One region of the Pseudomonas flexibilis genome, then DNA from elsewhere that is predicted to be linked to it. Evidence: predicted binding sites of a transcription regulator. Region 1 holds the regulator's gene; the other holds the start of a gene.

Region 1 (11,768 bases):
GGAAGGTCACCCACTGCAGCATCGGATCGTCGGAGCTTTGCGCTGTCGAATTCTTCATTGTCCACCTCGTCGTCGAACGCCCGGGCCCGGCCCGCGGCGCGTATCCGTTCTGCCCGCCTTGGCGGGCGCCTTTCAGCGCGCGCGCTTGAGCGCACCGCTTTCAATCAGGTCGGCCAGCGACGCCACGTCGAGCAGCGCGCACATGTGTTCGATCACCGTACCCGCCAGCCACGGGCGCTGGGTGCGCAGGCTGCGCCACTTGACCTGGTCCGGGTGCAGGTGGATGGAACGGTCCACCTTGTGCACCGCCAGTCCCCAGTCGAAGCCCTGGATGGTGATGACGAACGACAGGTTATCGCGAAACTCGTCGCGATAGCGTTCTGGCATCACCCAGCGCGCGGTATCGATCACCTTGATGTTGCCGCTGTGGGTCTTGAGCATGCCCAGGAACCAGTCCGGCTGCCCGAACAGCGGGGTCAGCGTCTGGCCTTCCAGCGAATGGATGGTGCCCAGGCAGACCAGCGGCACCGCCAGGGTCAGCCCGGCCACGTCGAACAGCAGGCACTCGAAACGCTGCTCACCCCACTCGGGACGGCCAGCCACCACCTTCGGTGGCAGCGGGGGCACCGCGGCTGCAACGACAGGCTCGGCGAGCGGTGCCTGGACCTTCGCCTCGGCTGGCTGCACACGCGGCGGAGCCACCGGCGCAGCGACCTCAGCAACAGGCGCGGACACCACGGGTGCCGCAACCACCGGGACCTCGACCACTGGCGGCGCGACAGGCGCTTCAACCACAGGCTGCGCAACGACCGGGCTTTCGGCCACTGGCGACGCAACCACCGGCACCTCGACCGCCGGCAGCGCGACAGGCGCTTCGACCTGCGGGGCCGCAACCACCGGTGCCTCGACCCTGGCGGGGGCTTCGACCACAGGCACCGCGACCGGCGCCAGCGGCTCCGGCTCGCTCGGCGTGCTCACGGCGACTGGCGCGGCAGGCACCGGCGCATCGATCACCGCCACGGGGGCCTCGACCAGTTTGATGTCGGTCAGTTTGATGGTCGGCAATACCAGCGGTCGCGGTTCCAGTACCTGCGGCTCGGCCACCGGCCTGGCGCTGGCAGGCACCGCCTGCGGGCGCAAGAAATCCTCGGCACGTACCGGCCGGTCATCAGTCGCCTCTTGCAACAGCTCGTCCAGATAGGACTGCAGGGCCTGCTGCGGTCCGATCCGAGGGGCGTCCTGGGTGCTCATATCCTGCATCCGTAAGTCTTTCCTCTGAATGCTATCGGCCGACAGGGGCGACAGCTTGATAGCCGGGCGTCACGCCGGCTGTCCCGGCTGGCGTGCCAGCAGGGATTTCAGCAAGGCCCGATAGGCGATCACGCCGCGACAGCCGGGATCGAACTGCGACGGCACCAGACCGGCGCGACTGGCATCGCGCAGCCTCCCGTCGGTGGGGATATAAGCCGGCCAGATGTGCTCCTTGTGGCGGTCGCGCAGCAATTTGAGCGTCGACAGCGAGGCCTGCGAGCGGCGATCGAACAGGGTCGGCACGATCAGGTAGGGCAGCGCCTGGCGGCGCGAGCGGTTGATCATGGTCAGGGTGTGAACCATGCGCTCCAGGCCCTGCACGGCGAGAAACTCGGTCTGCACCGGCACCACCAACTGCTGGCAGGCCGCCAGGGCGTTGACCATCAACACCCCGAGCAGCGGCGGGCTGTCGATCAGCACGTGGTCGAAATCGTTCCACAGTTGCGCCAGCGTCTTGGAAATCACCAGCCCCAGGCCGCTCTTCCCGGGCGTCTGGCGCTCCAGAGTGGCCAGCGCGGTGCTGGCCGGCAGCAGGGCGATGCGCGGATGACTGGTCTTCTGCAGCAGCTGTGCGGCGAGCCCATCGGGCACCTGGCCGCCATGCTGGAACAGCTCGAAGCCGGTGCGTTCGAGGTTGTCGGGGTTGTAGCCGAAATAGCTGGTCATCGAGCCATGGGGGTCGAGGTCAACGATCAGTACCCGCTTGCCGACGTCGGCCAGCAGGCCGGCCAGGGCCACGCTCGTGGTGGTCTTGCCGACCCCGCCCTTCTGATTGGCTACTGCCCAGATTTTCATCAACTGCTCCTTCTCGTCCGCGACTCAGCGCGGACCACTACCGGCCATCAATGCCGGCGTTTTGACAGCACCTTCGATCCGGGCGTCAGTGTGCGGCGCCAGTGCAGATTGCGTGCCAGTGACCGCCTGGCGATTTTCCACACGGGTGCTCCCGCTGCGCCGGGTTTCCAGGAAGCGCGACACCACCAGCACCACGCGACGGTTCTTGGCACGCCCGTCGGGCGTGGCGTTGTCGGCCACCGGGTGATACTCGCCGTAACCGACGGCGGCCAGGCGTCCGGGCGCCACGCCGTCCATGTTCAGCATGCGCACGATGCTGGCGGCACGGGCGGCGGACAATTCCCAGTTGGTGGGATAGAGCGGCGTGCTGATCGGCAGGTTGTCGGTGAATCCCTCGACCTGCACCGGATTGTCGAAGGGCGCCAGAATCCTGGCGATCTTCTCGATGATGTCGAACGCGTGGTCGTTGGGGATGGCGTCGCCGCTGGGGAACAGCAGGCTGGACTTGAGTTCGATCTCCACCCAGGACTCGGTGCCGCGCACGATCAGCTGTCCTTCGGCGATCAAGCCGGCGAAGGCCTGCTCGATGTTGCGGGTGATCTGCGCCAGCGGGTCGCCGTCTTCCATGGGCATGGGCCCGCCGTCATCTTCCATGCTGAGGTCGTAGTCGCGGGTGCGCGGGCGCTCCTGGCCAACCGGGATCGGTTTGATCGCCTTCTCGTTCTGGTTGAAGATGCCCACCAGGGTGTCGGCCAGGACCTTGTACTTGCCCTCGTTGATCGACGAGGTGGCATACATCACCACGAAGAAGGCGAACATCAGGGTCATGAAGTCCGCAAAGGACACCAGCCAGCGGTCATGGCTGGGCTCGGTGTCCTGCTGTCGGCTACGGCGTAGACGCATGGCTGGGCCCTACACCAGGAAGCCTTTGAGCTTGTGTTCGATGGAACGCGGGTTTTCGCCTTCGGCGATGGACAGCACGCCTTCGATGAGCATCTCGCGATAACGGGTCTGCACCCGGATCACTGCCTTGAGCTTGTTGGCCAGCGGCAGCAGCAGCAGGTTGGCGAAGGCCACACCGTAGATGGTGGCGACGAAGGCCACGGCGATACCGGTACCCAGCTGGGAGGGATCTGTCAGGTTGCCCATCACCTGGATCAGGCCGAGCACCGCGCCAATGATGCCGATGGTCGGCGAATAGCCACCCATCGCCTCGTACACCTTGGCGGCCTGCAAGTCGCGCTCCTCGTGGCTGTACATCTCCACTTCCAGGATGGTGCGGATGTTCTCGCTCTCCACGCCATCGGCCAGCAGCTGCATGGCCTTGCGGGCATAGGGGTCGGGCTCGCGCTCGGCCATCGGCTCCAGGCCGAGCAGGCCTTCCTTGCGCGCCACCAGGCTCCATCGGGTGACCTTCTCGATGCCCTCCTCCATGCGGATCGCCGGCGGGAAGAACACCCAATGCGCCACCGCCACCGCCCGCTTGAGCGTCTGCAGCGGCGTCTGCAGCAGGCAGGCGGCCAGCGTGCCACCAATGACGATCAACGCGGCCGGCGCGTTGAGCAGCACCGCAAGGCTGCCGCCCTCCAGGAAGTTGCCGCCCAGGATGGCGATAAACGCCAGCAGAATGCCGATCAGGCTCAAGACATCCATTACTGGCAAGCCTCGCTCAGGTGACGTCCGATCTCGTCCAGGTCGTAGATGCCGTCGGCAAGGTTGGCCTTGGCTACCGCCATGGGCATGCCGTAGATGACGCTGCTCGCCTCATCCTGGGCCCACACCTGGCTGCCGGCCTGCTTGAGCATGCGCGCGCCTTCGCGGCCGTCGGCACCCATGCCGGTCAACACCACGGCCAGCACCTTGTCGCCGTAGGCCTTGGCGGCCGAGCCGAAGGTGACGTCCACGCAGGGCTTGTAGTTCAGGCGGTCATCGCCGGGCAGGATCTTCACCACGCCGCGGCCGTCCACCATCATCTGTTTGCCGCCGGGCGCCAGCAGGGCCAGGCCCGGGCGCAGCAGGTCGCCGTCCTCGGCTTCCTTGACGCGGATCTTGCACAGCTTGTCCAGGCGCTCGGCAAAGGCGCCGGTGAAGGCTGCCGGCATGTGCTGGATCAGCACCAGCGGCGCCGGGAAGCTGGCCGGCAGCTGGGTGAGCACGCGCTGCAACGCCACCGGACCGCCGGTCGAGGTGCCGATCGCTACCAGCTTGTAGGCCTTGCGCTTGGGGGCCGGCCAGCGCTCGCTCACGCTCGGCGCCGGCTCCGCCTCGGCGGGCGCTGCGCCGCGCAGCGGTCGACGCGCGGGGGTGGCAGGCGCCACAGCCGCCGCAGACGACACCGCCGGCCCGCGCCGACTGCTGCGTGCGATGGTCAGCACCTTCTCGCAGAGCAGCGCCTTGACCTTCTCGATGTTGCGCGAGATGTCCTCGAAATTCTTCGGCAGGTAATCCACTGCGCCGGCGTCCAGCGCATCCAGGGTGACCCGGGCGCCCTCGTGGGTCAGCGAGGAGAACATCAGTACCGGGGTCGGACAGCGGCGCATGATCTCGCGCACGGCGGTGATGCCGTTCATCAACGGCATCTCGTAATCCATCGTGATGACATCGGGCTTGAGGGCCAGCGTCTTGTCGATCGCCTCCTGGCCATTGTTGGCCGTGCCCACCACCTCGATCTGGGGGTTGGAGCCCAGGATTTCCGTCAGCCTGCGCCGAAAGAATCCCGAGTCGTCCACCACCAGGACTTTAATTGCCATAACTACTCCTAAACGAACCGGCCCCAGCGGGGCCGGTTCGGCATCAGCCGCGTCGCGCGTAGTGTTTGAGCATGCTGGGCACATCGAGAATCAGCGCGATGCTGCCGTCGCTGGTGATGCTGGCGCCCGCCAGTCCCGGCGTGCCTTGCAGCATCTTGCCCAGCGGCTTGATGACCACTTCCTCCTGGCCCACCAGCTGGTCGACGACGAAGCCGATCTGCTGGTTGCCGATGGCGATGATCACCACGTGGCCTTCCTTCTGTACCGCGTTGCGGAAGCCGGGCACCAGCCACTGCTTGAGGTAGAAGAGCGGCAGCGCCTTGTCGCGGACGATGATCACCTCCTGGCCGTCCACCACGTTGGTGTGCGACAGATCCAGGTGGAAGATTTCCTTGACGTTGACCAGCGGGAAGGCGAACGCCTGGTCGTCGAGCATGACCATCAGCGTCGGCATGATCGCCAGGGTCAGCGGCACCTTGATGACGATGCGCGAGCCCTTGCCGGGCGTGGAATCGACGAACACCGTGCCGTTGAGCTGGGCGATGCGCGTCTTCACCACGTCCATGCCCACCCCGCGGCCGGACACGTCGGAAATTTCCTTCTTGGTGGAGAAGCCCGGCGCGAAGATCAGGTTGTAGCACTCGGTATCGCTCAGGCGATCGGCGGCGTCCTTGTCGAGCATGCCCTTTTCCACCGCCTTGGCGCGCAGGATGTTGGCATCCATGCCCTTGCCGTCGTCGGTGATCAGCAACAGGATGTGGTCGCCTTCCTGCTCGGCGGACAGCACCACCTTGCCGGTGCGCGGCTTGCCGGCGGCCAGGCGCTCCTCGGGCATCTCGATGCCGTGGTCCACCGCGTTGCGCACCAGGTGGACCAGCGGGTCGGCCAACGCCTCGACCAGGTTCTTGTCGAGGTCGGTCTCCTCACCCACCAGCTCCAGGTTGATTTCCTTCTTGAGCTGGCGCGACAGGTCGCGGACCTGGCGCGGGAAGCGGCCGAAGACCTTCTTGATCGGCTGCATGCGGGTTTTCATGACCGAGGTCTGCAGGTCGCCCGTGACCACATCGAGGCTGGAAACGGCCTTGGCCAGTTCCTCGTCACCGCTGTTCAAGCCCAGGCGCACCAGGCGGTTACGCACCAGCACCAGTTCGCCGACCATGTTCATGATTTCGTCCAGCCGCGCGGTATCCACGCGCACGGTGGTTTCCGACTCGATGGCCGCGGGTGCCTTGGCCGGCGCGGCAGCGGCAGGCCTGGCGGCCGGCGCGCTTTCCGTGGGTACGGCGGCGGGTGGCTTGACCGCCGCCGACTGAGGCGCCGGCGCGGCGGCCTTGGGCGGCTCGCTGGCGACCTGCTCGGGCTTGAACTGGCCCTTGCCGTGCAGCTGGTCGAGCAGCGCCTCGAACTCGTCGTCGGTGATGTCGTCGCCAGCGGCCGTCTTACCGGCTGCTGGCGCCTGCTCCTGGCCTGCCAGAACGTCAGGCTTGAACTGACCCTTGCCATGCAGCTGGTCGAGCAGGTTCTCGAATTCGGATTCGGTGATGCTGTCACCGGCGGCGGCATCGCTGGCCGGCAACGTCTCGGGCTTGAACTGGCCCTTGCCGTGCAGTTGGTCGAGGAGGTTCTCGAACTCGGCGTCGGTGATCTCGTCGCCAGCGGACTCGCCGCCGTCAGCCGCCGTTTCGGGGCCACCAATGGCGTCCAGCAGGCTTTCGAACTCGGCGTCGGTCAGGTCCTGTTCCTTTTCCGTCGCCACGGGACCGGGTGCGGGCGCGGCAGGCACCGGGGTCGGTGCAACGGGCGCGGCGGGCGCGGCGGCCGGATCGGCCAGGCGGTGCAGCGCTTCGAGCAGCTCCGGGCTGGCCGGCGTGAGCTCGCTGCCTTCACGCACCTGGGCGAACATGCCGTTGATGGCGTCCAGGCCCTGCAGCACCACGTCCATCAGCTCGGCGTCGACCAGGCGCACGCCCTTGCGCAGCATGTCGAAGACGTTTTCCGAGCTGTGGCAGCATTCCACCAGCTCGTTCAGCTGCAGGAAGCCCGCGCCGCCCTTGACGGTGTGAAAGCCGCGGAAGATCGCGTTGAGCAGATCCATGTCATCCGGACGGCTCTCCAACTCCACCAGCTGTTCGGACAACTGTTCGAGAATCTCGCCGGCTTCTACCAGGAAATCCTGAAGGATCTCATCATCGGCATCGACGCCCATTACGTGCCCCTTAAAACCCTAGACTGGAAAGCAGATCGTCCACGTCGTCCTGATTGCTGACGACATCTTCCCGTTTATCGGCATGGATCTGCGGACCTTCACCCTGCGAGGGTTGTTTCTGTTGATCGAGCTCCGCCCGCAGCTGGGCATGGTCGTGCTGGATGCCCGCGAAGTTGTCCACCTGGCTGGCCATCAGCATCAGTTCGACCAGATCGCGCTCGACCTCGGTGACCAGATTGGTGACCCGCTTGATGACCTGGCCGGTGAGGTCCTGATAGTCCTGCGCCAGCATGATCTCGTTCAGCTGCGCGCCGACCTTCTCGCTTTCGCGTTCGCTGCGGACAAAGAACTGCTCGACCCGCTTGACCAGCTGGCGAAAGCCTTCGGCATCCATCTCGCGACGCATGAAGCGCTGCCAATCGGTACGCAACTCGCGGGCGTCGTCGTTCAGCCGACTGATCACCGGCGCGGTGGCCTCGACCAGGTCCATGGTGCGATTGGCCGCGCGCTCGGTCATCGACACAACGTAGTTCAGGCGCTCGGTGGCATCGGCGATCTCCGACATCTCCCGCGACTCGGGGAAATTCGGGTCGATATGGAAGCTGACGATCGCGGTGTGCAACTTGCGCGTCAGCCGCCCCACGGCCTGGTACAGGCCACGGTCACGCACCTTGTTCAGCTCGTTGATGATCTGCACGGCATCGCCGAAGTCGCGTTGCTCAAGGCTGCGAATCAGCTCCCGTGCATTGTCCATCAGGCTCGCTTCGAGCTCGCCCCTTGGATCTGTGTGCTGCTCCATCATGCCCCCAAGGCGCTGTTCAGCCGCTGACGCGTTCGAAGATCTTCTCGATCTTGTCCTTCAGTCCCTGGGCGGTGAACGGCTTGACCACATAGCCGTTCACACCGGCCTGGGCTGCCTCGATGATCTGGTCGCGCTTGGCTTCAGCGGTCACCATCAGCACCGGCAGGTGCTTCAGGCGCTCATCGGCACGCACCGCGCGCAGCAGGTCGATGCCATTCATGCCCGGCATGTTCCAGTCAGTCACCAGGAAGTCGAAGTTGCCGCTCTGCAGCATCGGCAGGGCGGTGAGGCCGTCGTCAGCTTCGGTGGTGTTGGTGAAGCCCAGGTCACGGAGCAGGTTCTTGATGATCCGCCTCATCGTCGAGAAATCGTCCACGATGAGAATCTTCATGTTTTTGTCCAACGGTCGACCTCCATACAGTCCAAAAACGCAGCCGGGTCATCCCGACTGCGTCCCCTTCTTCAGAAAACCGGCAAGCCCTGTCAGCGAGCCCGCCATTCGCCCAGCCGGGCCCGCAAACGGGCGGCGCACTGGCTGTGCAACTGGCTGACGCGGGATTCGCTGACCCCCAGTACCTCACCGATTTCCTTGAGATTCAGTTCTTCGTCGTAATACAGCGACAGCACCAGGCGCTCGCGCTCCGGAAGGTTGGCGATCGCTTCGCTCAGCGCATTCTGGAAGCGCTGGTCCTCGTGCTCGCGCGAAGGGCTCGGGTGGGAGTGCTCGATATCTTCCAGCGCACCGCCGCCCTCGCCCTCCTGCAACAGGTCATCGAAACTGAACAGGCGACTCCCCAGGGTGTCGTTGAGGATCGCGTAATACTCTTCGAGACTTAACTGGAGTTCGGCAGCAACCTCGTGATCTTTAGCGTCGCGGCCGGTTCTGGCCTCCACCACGCGGATGGCGTCGCTGACCATGCGGCTGTTGCGATGCACCGAACGCGGCGCCCAGTCACCCTTGCGCACCTCGTCGAGCATGGCGCCACGGATGCGGATGCCGGCATACGTCTCGAAACTGGCACCCTTGCCCGAATCGTATTTCTTCGCCGCCTCCAGCAGACCGATCATGCCGGCCTGCATCAGATCCTCGACCTGCACGCTGGCCGGCAGGCGGCCGAGCAGGTGGTAGGCGATCCGCTTGACCAGCGGCGCGTAGCGCTCGATCAGCTGGTACTGGGAGTCACGGGACTGGGCATGGCTGTACATGTGAACGGGTGAGCTCATGCGGAAGAACCTGTTGTGGGCCTGTTCACCAGACGCTCGACGAAAAACTCCAGGTGGCCGCGCGGATTGGCCGGCAACGGCCAGCTGTCCACCTTCTGGGCGACCGCGCGGTAGGCCTGCGCACACTTGGAACGCGGGTAGGCCTCGTACACGGCGCGCTGTTTCTGCACGGATTTGCGCACCAGCTCGTCGGCGGGAATCGCCCCCACGTATTGCAGCGCCACGTCGAGGAAGCGCTCGGTGACCTTGGTCAGCTTGGCGTAGAGGTTGCGGCCTTCCTCGGGGGTGTGCGTCATGTTGGCCAGCACGCGGAAGCGGCTCAGGCCGTAGTCGCGGTTGAGCAGTTTCACCAGGGCATAGGCGTCGGTGATCGAGGTGGGCTCGTCGGTGACCACCAGCAATACTTCCTGGGCCGCACGCACGAAGCTGATCACGCCGTCGCCGATACCGGCGGCGGTGTCGATGATCAGTACGTCAATGCTGTCGCTGATGTCGCTGAACGCCTGGATCAGCCCGGCATGTTGCTGACTGGTCAGGCGCACCATGTTGGCCGCGCCCGAGGAGGCCGGCACGATGCGGATACCGCCGGGCCCCTGCAAGATGACGTCGCGCAGTTCGCACTCGCCCTCGATCACGTCGGCCAGGTTGCGTTTGGGCGTCAGGCCCAGCATCACGTCGACGTTGGCCAGGCCAAGGTCGGCGTCCAGCAGCATCACCCGGCGGCCGAGGTCGGCCAGGGCCAGCGCCAGGTTGACCGAGACGCTGGTCTTCCCAACACCACCCTTGCCGCCGGTCACGGCGATCACCTGTACGGGGTGCAAGCTACCCATGTTCTCTCCACTGATTCGCCAGTCTGGCCTGCTGTCCTTGTTCGCGCCGCGGCGCGAAGGGTCTGGCTAGCCAGCCGCTTCCCCTGATTCTTATCCGACGCGACGCGCCGTGGTGTTGTTGTATAGGCCGGCGAACATGTCGGCCATCAGATCCTCGCTGGGATCTTCGGACATCTGCATGCGCACGGCACGGCTCACCAGCTGGTGGCTGCGCGGCGTATGCAGATCGTCGGGAATGCGCGGCCCGTCGGCCAGGTAGGCCAGGGGCAGCTTCTCGCTGACCAGCACGCCGAGGATCTCGCCCAGGCTCAGTGCTTCGTCAAGCTTGGTGATCACGCAGCCAGCCAGGCCGCAGCGCTTGTAACTCTGATAGGTGGCACGCAACACCTGTTCCTGGCTGGTGGCCGCCAGCACCAGATAATTGCGGGCGTTCAGATCAGCGGCGGCCAGCGCGTCGAGCTGCTGGCGCAGGGCCGGATCGGCGGTCGGTAGGCCGGCGGTGTCGATCAGCACCAGACGCTTCTTCCTCAGCGGCTCCAGGGCCTCGATCAACGATTCGCCGGGCTCCACCTGGGTGACCGGCACGTTAAGTATCTTGCCAAGGGTCTTGAGCTGTTCCTGGGCGCCGATGCGGTAGCCGTCCATGCTCACCAGAGCGATATTCTTGGCGCCGTGCTTGAGCACGTAGCGCGCCGCCATCTTGGCCAGCGTGGTGGTCTTGCCCATGCCGGCCGGGCCGACCAGGGCAATCACGCCGCCCTCTTCCAGCGGCTCGCGCTCGGGCACGATCAGGCTGCGCGCCAGATGGGCAAGCACGATGCGCCAGGCGCGACGCGAGTCTGTCTCGTCACTGACCTCGTCCATCAGCTTCTTGGACACATCCACCGGCAGGCCGATGCGCTGCATGCGCCGCCAGAGGTTGGCGATCAGCGGCCGATTTTCCTGGATGTTGCCCCAGACCATGGTGCCCAGCTGCATCTCGATCAGCTCGCGCAGACCGGTCAGCTCACTGCGCACCGCATCCAGCATGCCTTCGGTGCTCTCCGGATCGCGACGCGGCCCCGGCGGGGCGACCGGCGCGACCGGTGCCGGCTGGGTCTGCTCGCTTTCGCTGCGGATGGCCATCTCCACCTGGGCGGAGGCAATCATTTCCTGGGTCTTGCGCAGCTCGGCTTCCAGCTGCAGGTTGGGCTCGCGCACCAGTTCATTGGGCAGCTGATAGTTCAGCGCCGCGACCAGCTCGACACCACCGGCCAGACGACGATTGCCGATGATCGCGGCATCGGCGCCCAGTTCGTCACGCACCAGCTTCATGGCCTGGCGCATGTCGGCGGCGAAGAAGCGTTTGACCTGCATGGTCGGAATACCTCGGTTAGTTCTGGCCTACGGTGGCGACGATGGTGACCTGCTTGTTGTCCGGCACTTCCTGGTAGGACAGCACATGCAGGCTGGGTACAGCCAGACGTGCAAAGCGGGAGAGCATGGCGCGGATCGGCCCGGCAACCAGCAGTACCACCGGCTTGCCGAGGGCTTCCTGACGCTGCGCGGTCTCCACCAGGGAGCGCTGCAGCTTCTCCGCCATGCCGGGTTCGAGGAGGAAACCTTCATCGGCGCCCTGGCCGGCCTTCTGAACGCTGCCAAGCAATATTTGTTCCAGCCGCGGGTCCAGCGTGATCACCGGAAGCTCCGGCTCTAGCCCCACAATGCCCTGCACGATGGCGCGGCTCAGCGCCACGCGGACCACTGCCACCAGCGCGCCGGGATCTTGACTCTTGCCCGGCACACTGGCGATGGCCTCGGCGATGCTGCGGATGTCCCGCACCGAGACCTGCTCTTGCAGCAGCGCCTGC
Region 2 (11,768 bases), 340 kb from region 1:
AAATTCAGCAAGTAAACTGAAAGACCTATTACAAAGATTGTTTTCCGGGGGTGGCTTCACATTATGAGGGCGGTGTCTGCATGAATACACCGTGTTAGAAAAACTCGGGATATTTGCAGGAGCCAGCCGGTTGTATGCCGTGACGCGTATTGCATAATGGCGACCTGCTGGTAATTAGGTGGCAAACGCTGGCGCGAGGCGCCCCGGACCGTGCGTGCCAACGGGTAGTACACGCGGCTATGCAGCCCTTCGTGCGGATGGCTAGAATTGGCCCCTTTGCAATTCTGGAGTTCCCCACATGCGCACGTTCCGGCTGGTAATCGCCTGCCCTGATCGCGTCGGTATTGTTGCCAAGGTCAGTAATTTCCTGGCGACCTATAACGGCTGGATTACCGAGGCCAGCCACCACTCGGATCACCAGAGCGGCTGGTTCTTCATGCGTCACGAGATCCGGGCCGACTCGCTGCCCTTCGATCTGGACGGCTTCCGCCAGGCCTTCGCGCCCATTGCCCGCGAGTTTTCCATGGAGTGGCGCATTGCCGACTCCGCGCAGAAGCGTCGCGTGGTGCTGATGGCCAGCCGTGAATCCCATTGCCTGGCCGACCTGCTGCATCGCTGGCGCAGCGACGAGCTGGATTGCGAGATTCCCTGCGTCATCTCCAACCACGACGACCTGCGCAGCATGGTGGAGTGGCACGGTATTCCCTTCCATCATGTGCCGGTCGATCCGGCCAACAAACAGCCGGCCTTCGAGCAGGTGTCGCAGCTGATCGACGAGTACAGCTCCGATACCGTGGTGCTGGCCCGCTACATGCAGATCCTGCCGCCGGACCTGTGCCAGCGCTATCGCCACCAGGTGATCAACATCCATCACAGCTTCCTGCCCTCGTTTGTCGGCGCCAAGCCTTATCACCAGGCCTCGCTGCGCGGTGTGAAGCTGATCGGCGCCACCTGCCACTACGTCACCGAGGAGCTGGATGCCGGCCCCATCATCGAGCAGGGCGTGGAGCGCGTGACGCACCGCGACAGCATCGAGACGATGGTGCGCCTGGGCAAGGACGTGGAGAAACTGGTGCTGGCGCGCGGTCTGCGCTTCCACCTGGAGGACCGTGTGCTGGTCCACGACAACAAGACCGTGGTGTTCGATTGAGCGACCCGTTCGAGCGCGCCGCCGCCAGCGCCCCGCCGACCCTTGGCGAGGGCTGCCTGCAGCGTTTCGATCCGGAGCAAATGGGCGATGACCTGGGCACCGAGTTCAGCGATGCCGCCGCGCTCTGGGCCGAGTGGCAGCGCTCGGCCGAGGGCGAACAGGACCATCGGTCACAGGACAGCACCGCAGCGGCAGCGCTGGGCTAACGTTCTCAGGGCTGTACTGGCACCCAGAGGATGCTGCCATGAAGCCTGGCAACGCACGGGGCCTGTTTCTCGTGTGTGCATTGGGCGTGGCCTCGGCGGCGGCGGCCGCCTGGCACGAACCGGGACCGGGGGTTGTGCATGGAGTCAGCAAGGGAATGAAGCAATGCCCGATGCCGCCCAATGTGCGCGCGAAGATGGCCCAGGTTGAACCGGGAGATGAACTGCTGCTGTTGCTGTTCGCATTGTCGCAGGGACGCCGGTCGGAGGGATGAGACCGACGGCGACGGAAAGACGAGCCGGTAGCACTCGACAGCCCCGCGGCGTTCTGCCTGCGGGGCTTTTCATTTGTGGGGCGGCCAAAACGACGTTGCGCCCTACGCGGGTTCGCCTTGCGGCTCGGCGACCTGCGCATGCCGCCCGGCCAGCAGGGTATAGACGCTGGGCAGCACGAACAGGGTGAACAGGGTGCCGACGGTCATGCCGCTGGCAATCACCAGGCCGATGTTGAAGCGACTTACCGCACCGGCGCCGCTGGCCAGCAGCAGCGGGATCATGCCGCAGACCATCGCCGCGGTGGTCATCAGCACCGGACGCAGGCGGATGGCCGCCGCTTCCTCCACCGCCTTGCGGGCGCCCCAGCCATGCCGCTCGCGCAACTGGTTGGCGAACTCGACGATCAGGATGCCATGCTTGCTGATCAGACCGATCAGCGTCACCAGTCCCACCTGGGTGTAGATGTTCATGCTCGCCAGGCCGAGGAACAGCGGGATCAGCGCACCACAGATCGACAGCGGCACCGTCACCAGGATCACCAGCGGATCGCGGAAACTCTCGAACTGGGCGGCCAGCACCAGGAAGATGATGGCCACCGCCAGGGCGAAGGTCACGTACAGGGCGCTGCCTTCCTGCACGAACTGGCGCGCCGGCCCAGCGTAGTCGAAGGTGTAGCCACGCGGCGCTTCTTCCCGGGTGATCTGCCGCAGGGTCTCGATGGCCTCGCCCATGCTGACGATCGGCACGCCCTGGATGGTGGCCGCGTTGAGCTGCTGGAACTGGAACAGCTGCGTGGGGCGGGCACGGAGGTAGGTGTGGATCACGGTGGACAGCGGCAGCATCTGGCCTTCTTCGTTGCGCACGTAGTAGCTGTTCAGCCAGCCCGGATCGGCACGGAACTCCCGCTCGACCTGGGCGATCACCTTGTAGCTGCGGCCCTCCACGGTGAAGCGGTTGATCTCGCCCTCACCCAGCAGGATCGCCAGGGTCTGTCCCAAGCTCTGCATGGACACGCCCATCTGCGCCGCCTTCTGGCGGTCGATCTCCACCACCAGCTCCGGTTTGTCGAACGCCAGGTTGACGTCCAGGAAGGCGAACTTGCCCGATTCCTCGGCGTGCTTCTTCACCCGTTCGGCCACGTCCAGCAGCAGTTCGTAATCGTTGGCGGTGTTGATGACGAACTGGAACGGCAAGCCCTCGCCCGTGCCGGGCAGCGAGGGCAGGTTGAAGCCGAAGACCTGCAGGCCGGGTATCTCGTTGAGGCGCGCCTGCACTTGGGGGAGTAGCTCCATCTGGGTACGCTGCCGTTCGTCCCAAGGCTTGAGCAGGAAACCGCCGATGCCGCTCTGCACGCCGTCGAAGCCGTTGATCTGGAACGCGGAGTAATACTCCGGAAAGCTTTGGAAGATCGGCTGGAAGCCCTCCGTGTACTTGTTCAGGTAGTCCAGATTGGTGGCCTGCGGCGCGCTGGACATCATGAAGATCACGCCCTGGTCCTCGTCGGGAGCCAGTTCGCTCTGGGTGAACATCAGCAGTGCCGGGATCAGCGCGAGGATCAACGCGGCGAACACCAGGATCACCGGGCGCGTGTCCAGGGTGGAGGCCAGGGTGCGCCGGTAGCGGTTCTTCAGGCCCTCGAACAAGCGGTCGATGCGCTGGGCCAGCCCCGACGATGGGCTATGCGGGCGCAGCAGGTGGGCACACATCATCGGCGACAGGGTCAGCGCGACGATGCCGGAAATGATCACCGCGCCAGCCAGGGTGAAGGCGAATTCCTTGAACAGCACGCCGGTGATGCCGGTCAGCAGGCCGATCGGCGCATACACGGCCGCCAGGGTGATGGTCATCGACACCACCGGCAGGGCAATCTCTCGCGCGCCGAGCAGGGCCGCCTGGTAGGGCGTGTGGCCTTCCTCGATATGCCGGTGGATGTTCTCCACCACCACGATGGCGTCGTCCACCACCAGGCCGATGGCCAGCACCATGGCCAGCAGGGTGAGCAGGTTGATTGAGTAACCCATCAGCTGCATGAAGAACAGCACGCCGATCATCGACAGCGGGATGGTCACCACCGGGATCAGCACCGAACGCAGCGAGCCGAGGAACAGGAACACCACCAGGATGACGATCAGCACGGCCTCGGCCAGGGTCTTCACCACCTCGTCGATGGACGCCTGGATGAAGCGTGTGGCGTCGTAGGCAATTTCCATGCGCAGGCCGGGCGGCAGCTGGGCCTGCAGTTCCGGCAGCAGGGCGCGCACGCCGTCGATCACGTCCAGCGGGTTGGCGCTCGGGGTGCCGTTGATGCCGATGTACACCGAGGGAATGCCGTTGAAGGAGCTGACGCTGTCGTAGCTTTCCGCGCCCATCTCCACCCGTGCCACATCGCGCAGCAGCACGCGGCTGTCGCCCTCGGTGCGCAGGGGGATGGCGGCGAAGTCTTCCGGGGTCTTCAGGTCGGTGTCGGCATTGAGGCTGGTAACCACGTACTCGCCCTTCACCTCGCCGGCGGAGGACAGGAAGTTGTAGCGGCGCACCGCGTCGGCCACGTCACCGGCCGTCAGGCCGTGGGCCGCCAGGCGCACCGGGTCGATCCACAGGCGCATGGCGAACACCTGGTTGCCGAGGATTTCCGCCTCGGCAATGCCCGGCAGGGTGGACAGCTTGGGTTGCACCACGCGCGACAGGTAGTCGGTGATCTGCGGGTTGGACAGCGATTCGCTGAACACGCTGATGTACATCAGTGCCGTGGAGTCGGCAGCCTGGCGGGCCAGCACCGGGTCTTCGGCCTGCTGCGGAAGGCGGTTCTTCACCTCGTTGGCCTTGGCCAGCAGTTCGGTGAACAGCCGGTCGCCATCGCTGTCGATCCGTGCATAGATGGAAATCACCGACACGTTCTGGCGGCTCACCGAGGTCATGTAGTCGATGCCTTCGGCACTGGCCAGGCTCTGCTGCAGCGGCTGGGTGATGTAGCCCTGGATGGTCTCGGCGTTGGCCCCCGGATAGGCGGTGGTCACGGTGACCAGCACGCTTTCCATCTGCGGATACTGACGGATCGCCAGGCTCTGGAAGGCCTGCGCGCCGAGCAGCAGGAGCAGCAGGCTGACCACGCTGGCCAGCACCGGGCGGCGGATGAAGGGATCGGTCAGGGCCATGGTCGCCTCAGGGAGTGGCCGCGCGGGCGGCAGCCGGCGCCAGGGTGACCGGGCTGCCGTGGTCCAGCTTGAGCTGGCCGGAGGTGACCACCCACTCGCCGGCGTGCAGGCCCTGTTCGATCACCACCAGCCCATCACGGCGCTCGCCGGTGGTCACGAAGCGGCGCTCCGCCACCTGCTGCTTCTGCTCGTCCCCGGCGTCCTTTTCCTGCACCACATAGAGCGCATTGCCGTACAGGCTGTAGGTGACCGCGGTTTCCGGCACCACAATGCGTTGCGGCTCGCCCGGCAGCACCACTTCCAGCTGGGCGAACATGCCGGGCAGCAACCGCTCCTCGGGGTTGGCGAGGCGGGCGCGCAGCTGCAGGTTGCGGGTGCTGTCGTCCACCCGGGGGTTGATGGCGATGATCTCGCCTTCGAAGCGTTCGTCCGGGTAGGCGGCCACGCGGATCAGCACCCGCTGGCCAACCGCCAGCTGGGGCGCGCGGTTCTCCGGCAGGGAGAAATCCGCCTCCAGGCTGGAGAGGTCCTGCAGGGTGGCGATGGGCGCGCCGGCGGCGAGGAAGTCGCCGCGCTCCACCCGGCTCAGGCCGATACGGCCGGAGAAAGGCGCCAGCACGCGGCGCTTGTCCAGGGTGGCGCGCAACTGCTCGACGTTGGCCTTGGCCTGCAGGGCCTGGGCATCCAGGCGGTCGTACTCGCTGCGGGAGATGGCCTGCCGGCCGACCAGGTTGCGGGCGCGGTCGCGTTCGACGTTGGCCAGCGCCAGCGCGGCCTCGGCGGATTTCAGGCTGGCCTGCTCCACCTCGCTGCTCAGGCGCAGCAGCGGCTGGTCGCGCTCGACGCGCTGGCCGGACTGGAACAGAAGCTCGCTGACGGTGCCGGAGATTTCCGCGGTGAGATCCACCCCCTGCACGGCCTTCAGGCTGCCGATGGCCGGCAGGCGTTGCTGCCAGGCCAGGCTGCGCGCCGGTTCCGCCTCGACGCTGATGGGCGGAGGCGGGGCGGAGAACATCTGGACCTGCTGATAGATCGAGTAGCCCTTGTAGGCAGCCAGTGCCAGGACCACTACAGCCACTGCAGCAAGCATGAGCAGCATGCGGCGGAGCACCATGAGGGAGGTTCCTGCGAAGGTGCATCAACCTTAGACAGCGGAACTAGAGGGGTCAAAGCGCGCCGGCGACGCTTCGTCGGCGCGCTGGAGCAGCGATCAGTCCAGGTGGATCTGCCGGGTCACCGTGCCGAGCTCGGCGGAGATCTCCAGCAGTTGGCCGGCGGCCTGGTGGGTGCGCTCCACATGCTGCTGGTTGGCCCGGGCGATACCGGTGATGTCGGTGAGGTTGCGGGTCATTTCCTCGGCGACCGAGGTCTGTTCCTCGGCGGCGGTGGCGATCTGCCGGTTCATGTCACGAATCGCTTCCACCGCCTCGCTGATGCCCCGCAGGATTTCGACGGCGCGGTCCACCTGCCCGACGCCTTCGCCGCTGCTGCGCTGGCCGCTCTCGATGGCCTGCACCGCGTTGCGTGCGCCGCCCTGTACCGCCTCGATGATCTGCTGGATCTCGGCGGTCGATTCGGCGGTGCGGCGGGCCAGGTTGCGTACTTCGTCGGCCACCACGGCGAAGCCGCGACCCTGCTCGCCGGCGCGTGCCGCTTCGATGGCTGCGTTGAGCGCCAGCAGGTTGGTCTGCTCAGCGATGCCGTGGATCACTTCCAGCACCGCACCGATGCGCGCACTGTCGTTGGCCAGGCTGTGCACCACGTCCGCGGTGTGGCTGATTTCCTCGCGAATGCTGGCGATGCTGCTGACCATCAGGCGCATGGCCTGTTCGCCCTGCTCGCAGGCGGCGTCGGCACTGTCGGCGGCCTGCGCCGCCTCGGTGGTGTGGCGAGCGACTTCCTGGGCTGTGGCGGACATCTCCTGCATCGCGGTGGCCACCTGGTCGGTGCGCTCGAACTGGGTGCGGCTGTCGCTGGCCATCTTGCGCGAAACCGCTTCGAGCTGGCGATTGGCGCTGTCCAGTTCTTCGCTGCTGTGCTTGAGCTTGCGGAAGGTCTCGGTGAGGAAGTCGCGCAGGCGGTTGGAGGCCTGGGCCAGGCGGCCGAGTTCGTCCTGGCGGCGGGCGTCCACCGGCTGGCCGAGGCGACCCTGGCTGAGGGCGTCGATATGGCTGATCAGGCGGTTGATGGGTTCGATCAGTTGGCGGCGCAGCATCAGCTGCCCCAGTACGAAGACCACGGCCGCCGAAGCCAGCATGACGAGCAGGCCGAACACCACGGTATTGCGCGTGCTGCGCTCCAGCTCGGGCACCTGATCCTGGGTCCGTTCGCGCCAGGTGACGGTCAGCTGTTCCAACTGGTCGCTGAATTCGCGGTCGATGCCGCGCACCACGTCATCGCCGGCCGAGGCATCGAATCCGCTGTTCAAAAAGGCCTGGCGACCTTGCCGGTAGGCATCGCCAATGCGCCGGTGCTCCTGCTGCAGGTTCTGCAGTTGGCTGCGCAGCTCCCCACTCAGCTGCGGGAGGTTCAGCAGGTCGCCCAGCTCCCCTTGGACGCCCTGTTCCTCCTGCTCGAAGCGGCGCCAGAAGTTGGCGGCTTCATCGTTGCTGCTGCTGCGCAACAGCAGGTTCTTCCATTCCTGCACCTGGGTCTTGAAGCCGATGTTCGCCGAGGCCACGCGCAGGCTGATGGTGGCGGGCCCCTCCAGCAGGCGCTGATACGACCTGGCGCTGTCGTTGAGCATCTGGAAGCAGGCGAGGGCAATCAGCAGCATCAGCAGCAGGCTGCCACCCAGCAGGGTGAGTACCTGGCCGCGCAGGGAACGGGCAAATGGCATGGGAAAACGTCCTTCGAGAGCAGGCCGATCTGTGACCTCTGCAGGGTTTCGGCGTTGCTTACACAAACTTGAGGTGCCGCCGATCGTCTGTCAGGGCAATGTTTGCAACGTGACCGCGAGCGCCCGTAGGGTTTTCGTGGCCTGCGGCAGGCCTTTGGTAAGCGTGATAAGCGTCACAAAAAAAGAACGCAGACATCACTGCATGGCTTTAGAAATCAACGCCTGCTGTCGCTTGTCCCCACGAAGGGCAATCCTGCGTTCCGGCATGGATCGCCTACGTTTTGGCTCTATACGTTCTGCCCAATCAGCCCCTGTGAGGACTACCAACAATGAGACCACTTGTCATGCAGTGGCTGCTGCGCTCCTTTGACAAGACCGCGGTCGTGGCGGCGCTCGCGCTCTGCGGCCTGTGGCTGCTCGGCCAGCCCGGCCAGCGCGTGCTGATCATGCTGGGGGCGGTGTCCACGGCCGGCGTGCTCGGCGGGCTGTTGACCCGCCGGGCCATGGCGCGGAGCGCTCAAGAGGATTAGGTTCCGGCGCCGGCGCGCGTATCAGGCCAGGCGCAGGTGGTTGTCCCAGAAGCCGGCCGGCAGTTCCAGGTACTCGGTGACAATCCGGCTCCCGCGGCAGTCGTAGTGGCGGCAGCGGCCGACACCGGCGCTGACCACGAACCCGTCGCGCGAGGCGGCCACACCAGCGCAGTCCGGCAGCGGTGCGTCGAGCAGCAGCTCGGTGCTGTCCAGATCCCAGATATAGAAGCGGTTGCCACGCGGCGCGGTGATGGCCAGCCGGCGCAGCTCGCTGTGGATGGCCACGCTGGCGGTGTACTGGTGCATTGCCCGGCGCTGCACCTCGCCCAACGGGAAGGGCTGGAACGGCTGGCCGGGGCGCTTGATGGCCACCAGCGGTACTGCGTGTTCGGGATCGCCCTCGTACTGCTGGCCGGTGACCAGGGTGCCGTCGCTGGCCACCGCCATGTGGCGCACGCTGTTCATCTGCTCAGGCAACTGCTCCTTGCTGATCAGGGTGCCGTCGCGGCCCATGATCACCAGGCTCGGTTCCATGTTGTCCAGGTTGAGCATCTCGCGACTATCGGCTTCAGTGCGGATGCCGCCGTTGGCGACCGCCAGGGTTTCGCCGTCGGGCAGCCATAGCAACTGGTGCGGGCCGACGCCGTGGGTGGGGTGTTCCGTGACGCGCTCCAGGCGGCTGTTGCCCTGCAGGCGATAGACGCCCAGCACGCCGCGGCCCGGGTCCGTGGTGTCGTTCTCGGTGCTGTAGAACCAGTCACCGTCCTGGTGGAACACGCCGTGGCCGTAGAAGTGCCGGTGTGCCGGGCTGGCCAGGGTCTGCAGCAGCGTGCCGTCGCGGGTATCGATCAGGTAGCTTTCGCGGCTCGGCCGGCGACCTACGAACACGGCCAGTGGCAGGCTGGGGTGCGGTACCACGTCGTGGCAGCGCTCGGCGATGCGCGTGCTGAAGGCCTCGCGACCATCCAGGTAATAGCCCACGGCATAATGATTGCCGTCGGCATCGTCGCGGGCGGAGAGCAGCAGTGGGGTGGCCTGGCGCTGGACCAGCGTCCAGCCGCCGACGGTGCCGGCGGCGACCAGCAGGCCGCCCAGGGCGAGGAAAGTGCGGCGTTGCATAAGACTCCTCGAAGGCAAGTGGGGAGAGCGAAGGGGCTTTCAGGTGCAGGTCGCGAAAGAGCTCGCTCCCACAGGTCAGTGCCAGGCCTGTGGGAGCGGACTTGTCCGCGAGCCTTCATGTCGCGCTCGCGCGTGAAGCAGCCCGTTCAATCCCCGTCGTGGGCGTTGAAGCCGATCTGGATGCCCAGCGCACGGGCCAGTTCGCCTTCCTGCAGGCGATGCAAGCGGTTCAGGCTGTCGTACAGCGCGTTCAGCGCGGTGCGTCCGGCCTCGTCGGCCAGCAACTGACCGAGCGGCTGGTCCAGTGCGCCCAGGCGCTGCCGGGTGTCGGCATAGGCCGCACCGATCCGCGTGGCCAGTTCGCTGTGCTCGCTGTTCAGCAGGCTGCGCAGACCGTCCTGGTTGGCGCCTTGCCAGAGGCGCTCGGCGCTGTCCACGGCGGCTGCCAGGATGGCCAGGCTGGCACCGCTGCGCCAGGCCTCGGCCTGGTAGGGCTGCGGCACGCCCTTGCTCTGGCGGCCCAGCGGTGCGCCCAGCTTCTTCTTCAGGCCATCGATGGCCGACACCTGGGTGCGCAGCAGGTCGGAGACCGCTTCCTGGGCGTCGGCGTAGCGGTCGTTGGGGAAGCTGCGCAGGCGCGCCTGCATGCCGTCCTCATCCTTCCAGCGCGCCAGCACGTCGCTGCTGAGCGCCTGCTGGTGGTTGCCGATGGCGATCAGCAGAGGGCAGTAGCGCTGTTGGACGGCGCTGTCGCCGAGGTCGATGTTCGGGTCGAACAGCACGTACTCATAGGCAGTGAGGCCCTGGACCACCACGCTGCCCTTGTCCAGCTCGGCCTGGGTCAGCTGCGGCTGGCTGTTGAGCAGGGCCTCGACCTGGCGGGCCACCAGGTTCTTCTTGTCCGGCCAGAACTGCACCTGCCAGGCCAGGTTGTTTTCGCTCAACGGGCCGAGCTGCAGCGGCTGCAGTGCGGACCAGCTGCGATGGGCGCTCAGGTAGCTCGCGCGGGCCTGCTCCAGGCTTTGCTCGCCGGCGCAGAAGGTCTGAGCGCTGTCGACCAGCTGGCGGTCGGCCTCGGCCCAGGCGGTATAGGCCGGCAGCAGCACGCCGTCGGTCAGCGCGGCGCTGACCCGGGTGTACGGCTCCTCGGCGCCGCAGCCGGCCAGCAGCAGGCCCAGCACGGCGACGGCGAGTGGGGTGCGTTGCAACATGGAAACTCCTTCAGAGTGAATTCAGGAAGGCCAGCAGCGCCGCGCGCTGTTCGGCATTGAAGCTCAGCACCCGCTGCTTCGCAGGTTCGGCTTCCCCGCCGTGCCAGAGCACGGCCTCGAGCAGGTTGCGGGCGCGGCCGTCGTGCAGGAACTGGGTATGACCGTTGACCGCCTCGGTCAGGCCGATACCCCACAGCGGCGGGGTGCGCCATTCACGGCCGCTGGCCAGGAACTCGGGCCGGTGGTCGGCCAGGCCCTCGCCCATGTCATGCAGCAGCAGGTCGGTGTAGGGGCGGATGGTCTGGTTGGCCAGCTCCGGCTCGGCGGCGTCGGCGCGCGTCACGTGGCTCGGCGTGTGGCAGGCGGCGCAGCCGACCTCGTGGAACAGCCGCTTGCCGGCCAGCACCCGGGCGTCATCGACGCTACGGCGCGCCGGTACGGCCAGGTTGCGCGTGTAGAACAGCACCTGGTTGAAGATGTTCTCGCTGATCTCCGGATCGCCGCCGTTGGGCATTGTCCGGCAGGCGTCCTGGGCCGCGCTGCAGTTGTCGCCGCGCAGCAGCGGCGTGGACAGGCCCATGTCGTTGAGGAAGGCATCGGCGTTTTGCTGGGCCAGGCTCGGTTGCCCGGCTTTCCAGCCGAAGCGGCCGAGCACCTGCTCGCCGGTGGCCTGATCGCGCACGTAGTTGGGCCGGCCGGAAATGCCGTCGCCGTTGCGGTCGTCCGGGTCGGCGTTGGCCAGGATCGCGTCTTCGGCGATGGCTTCCAGCAGGCCGAGGCCGATCATCGGCGGTGCGATGCGCGCCGAGAACAGCGTGTCCTGATGCAGCGCCCCGTAGCCGAGCTGGTCGATCTGCAGGCGTGGCTGGCGCAGCTCCACCGCGAAGCCGTCGGCGAAATGTTCGGTGCGGGTGTCGTAGGCCACGCGCACACGGCCCTCCGGGGCCACACCGGGAATCGCCATGTCCTGCAGCTGCCCGCCGTACACCGGCTCGGGCACCACGCCGGCCTGGGCCAGCAGCGCGGCGTGCTCGGGGCGGGCCGGCAGCGACAGGCGCACCAGCATCGACACGCTGTGGCTGGCATCGCTGGCCGGCGGATGACCGCGGCCGTCCTTGATGTGGCAGTTCTGGCAGGCGTTGGTGTTGAACAGCGGACCCAGGCCGTCGCGCGCGGTGGTACTGGCCGGGGCGATGACCCAGGGATTGCGGAAGAAGCTGTTGCCGACGTTGAAATCCAGGCGGCGGCTGGGCGGCAGGTTGGCCGAGGGCAGGGAAAAGGCATT

What was found. Region 1 encodes FliA, which starts transcription of late flagellar genes. Its sites were predicted from a motif close to CTAAAGTTTNNNNNNNNNNNGCCGNTAA; they were not measured.
Positions count from the first base shown of each region.
Region 2: a site for FliA is predicted at 7,669-7,696, ahead of PT85_RS03840 (methyl-accepting chemotaxis protein). Genes of this name have one in related genera too.

Region 1 is NZ_JTAK01000002.1:354,190-365,957, reverse strand. It holds gene PT85_RS05495 (chemotaxis protein CheW) at 1-58, opposite strand, end outside; gene PT85_RS05490 (chemotaxis protein CheW) at 133-1,251, opposite strand; gene PT85_RS05485 (ParA family protein) at 1,321-2,106, opposite strand; gene motD (flagellar motor protein MotD) at 2,131-3,009, opposite strand; gene PT85_RS05475 (flagellar motor protein) at 3,019-3,759, opposite strand; gene PT85_RS05470 (protein-glutamate methylesterase/protein-glutamine glutaminase) at 3,759-4,856, opposite strand; gene PT85_RS05465 (chemotaxis protein CheA) at 4,900-7,062, opposite strand; gene PT85_RS05460 (protein phosphatase CheZ) at 7,073-7,861, opposite strand; gene PT85_RS05455 (chemotaxis response regulator CheY) at 7,881-8,255, opposite strand; gene fliA (RNA polymerase sigma factor FliA) at 8,348-9,088, opposite strand; gene fleN (flagellar synthesis regulator FleN) at 9,085-9,918, opposite strand; gene flhF (flagellar biosynthesis protein FlhF) at 10,009-11,274, opposite strand; gene flhA (flagellar biosynthesis protein FlhA) at 11,291-11,768, opposite strand, start outside.
Region 2 is NZ_JTAK01000002.1:12,594-24,361, forward strand. It holds gene purU (formyltetrahydrofolate deformylase) at 299-1,150, shown strand; gene PT85_RS03820 (hypothetical protein) at 1,147-1,356, shown strand; gene PT85_RS03825 (hypothetical protein) at 1,395-1,628, shown strand; gene PT85_RS03830 (multidrug efflux RND transporter permease subunit) at 1,731-4,784, opposite strand; gene PT85_RS03835 (efflux RND transporter periplasmic adaptor subunit) at 4,792-5,898, opposite strand; gene PT85_RS03840 (methyl-accepting chemotaxis protein) at 5,995-7,623, opposite strand; gene PT85_RS03845 (hypothetical protein) at 7,953-8,153, shown strand; gene PT85_RS03850 (DUF1513 domain-containing protein) at 8,175-9,272, opposite strand; gene PT85_RS03855 (imelysin family protein) at 9,419-10,483, opposite strand; gene PT85_RS03860 (di-heme oxidoreductase family protein) at 10,494-11,768, opposite strand, start outside.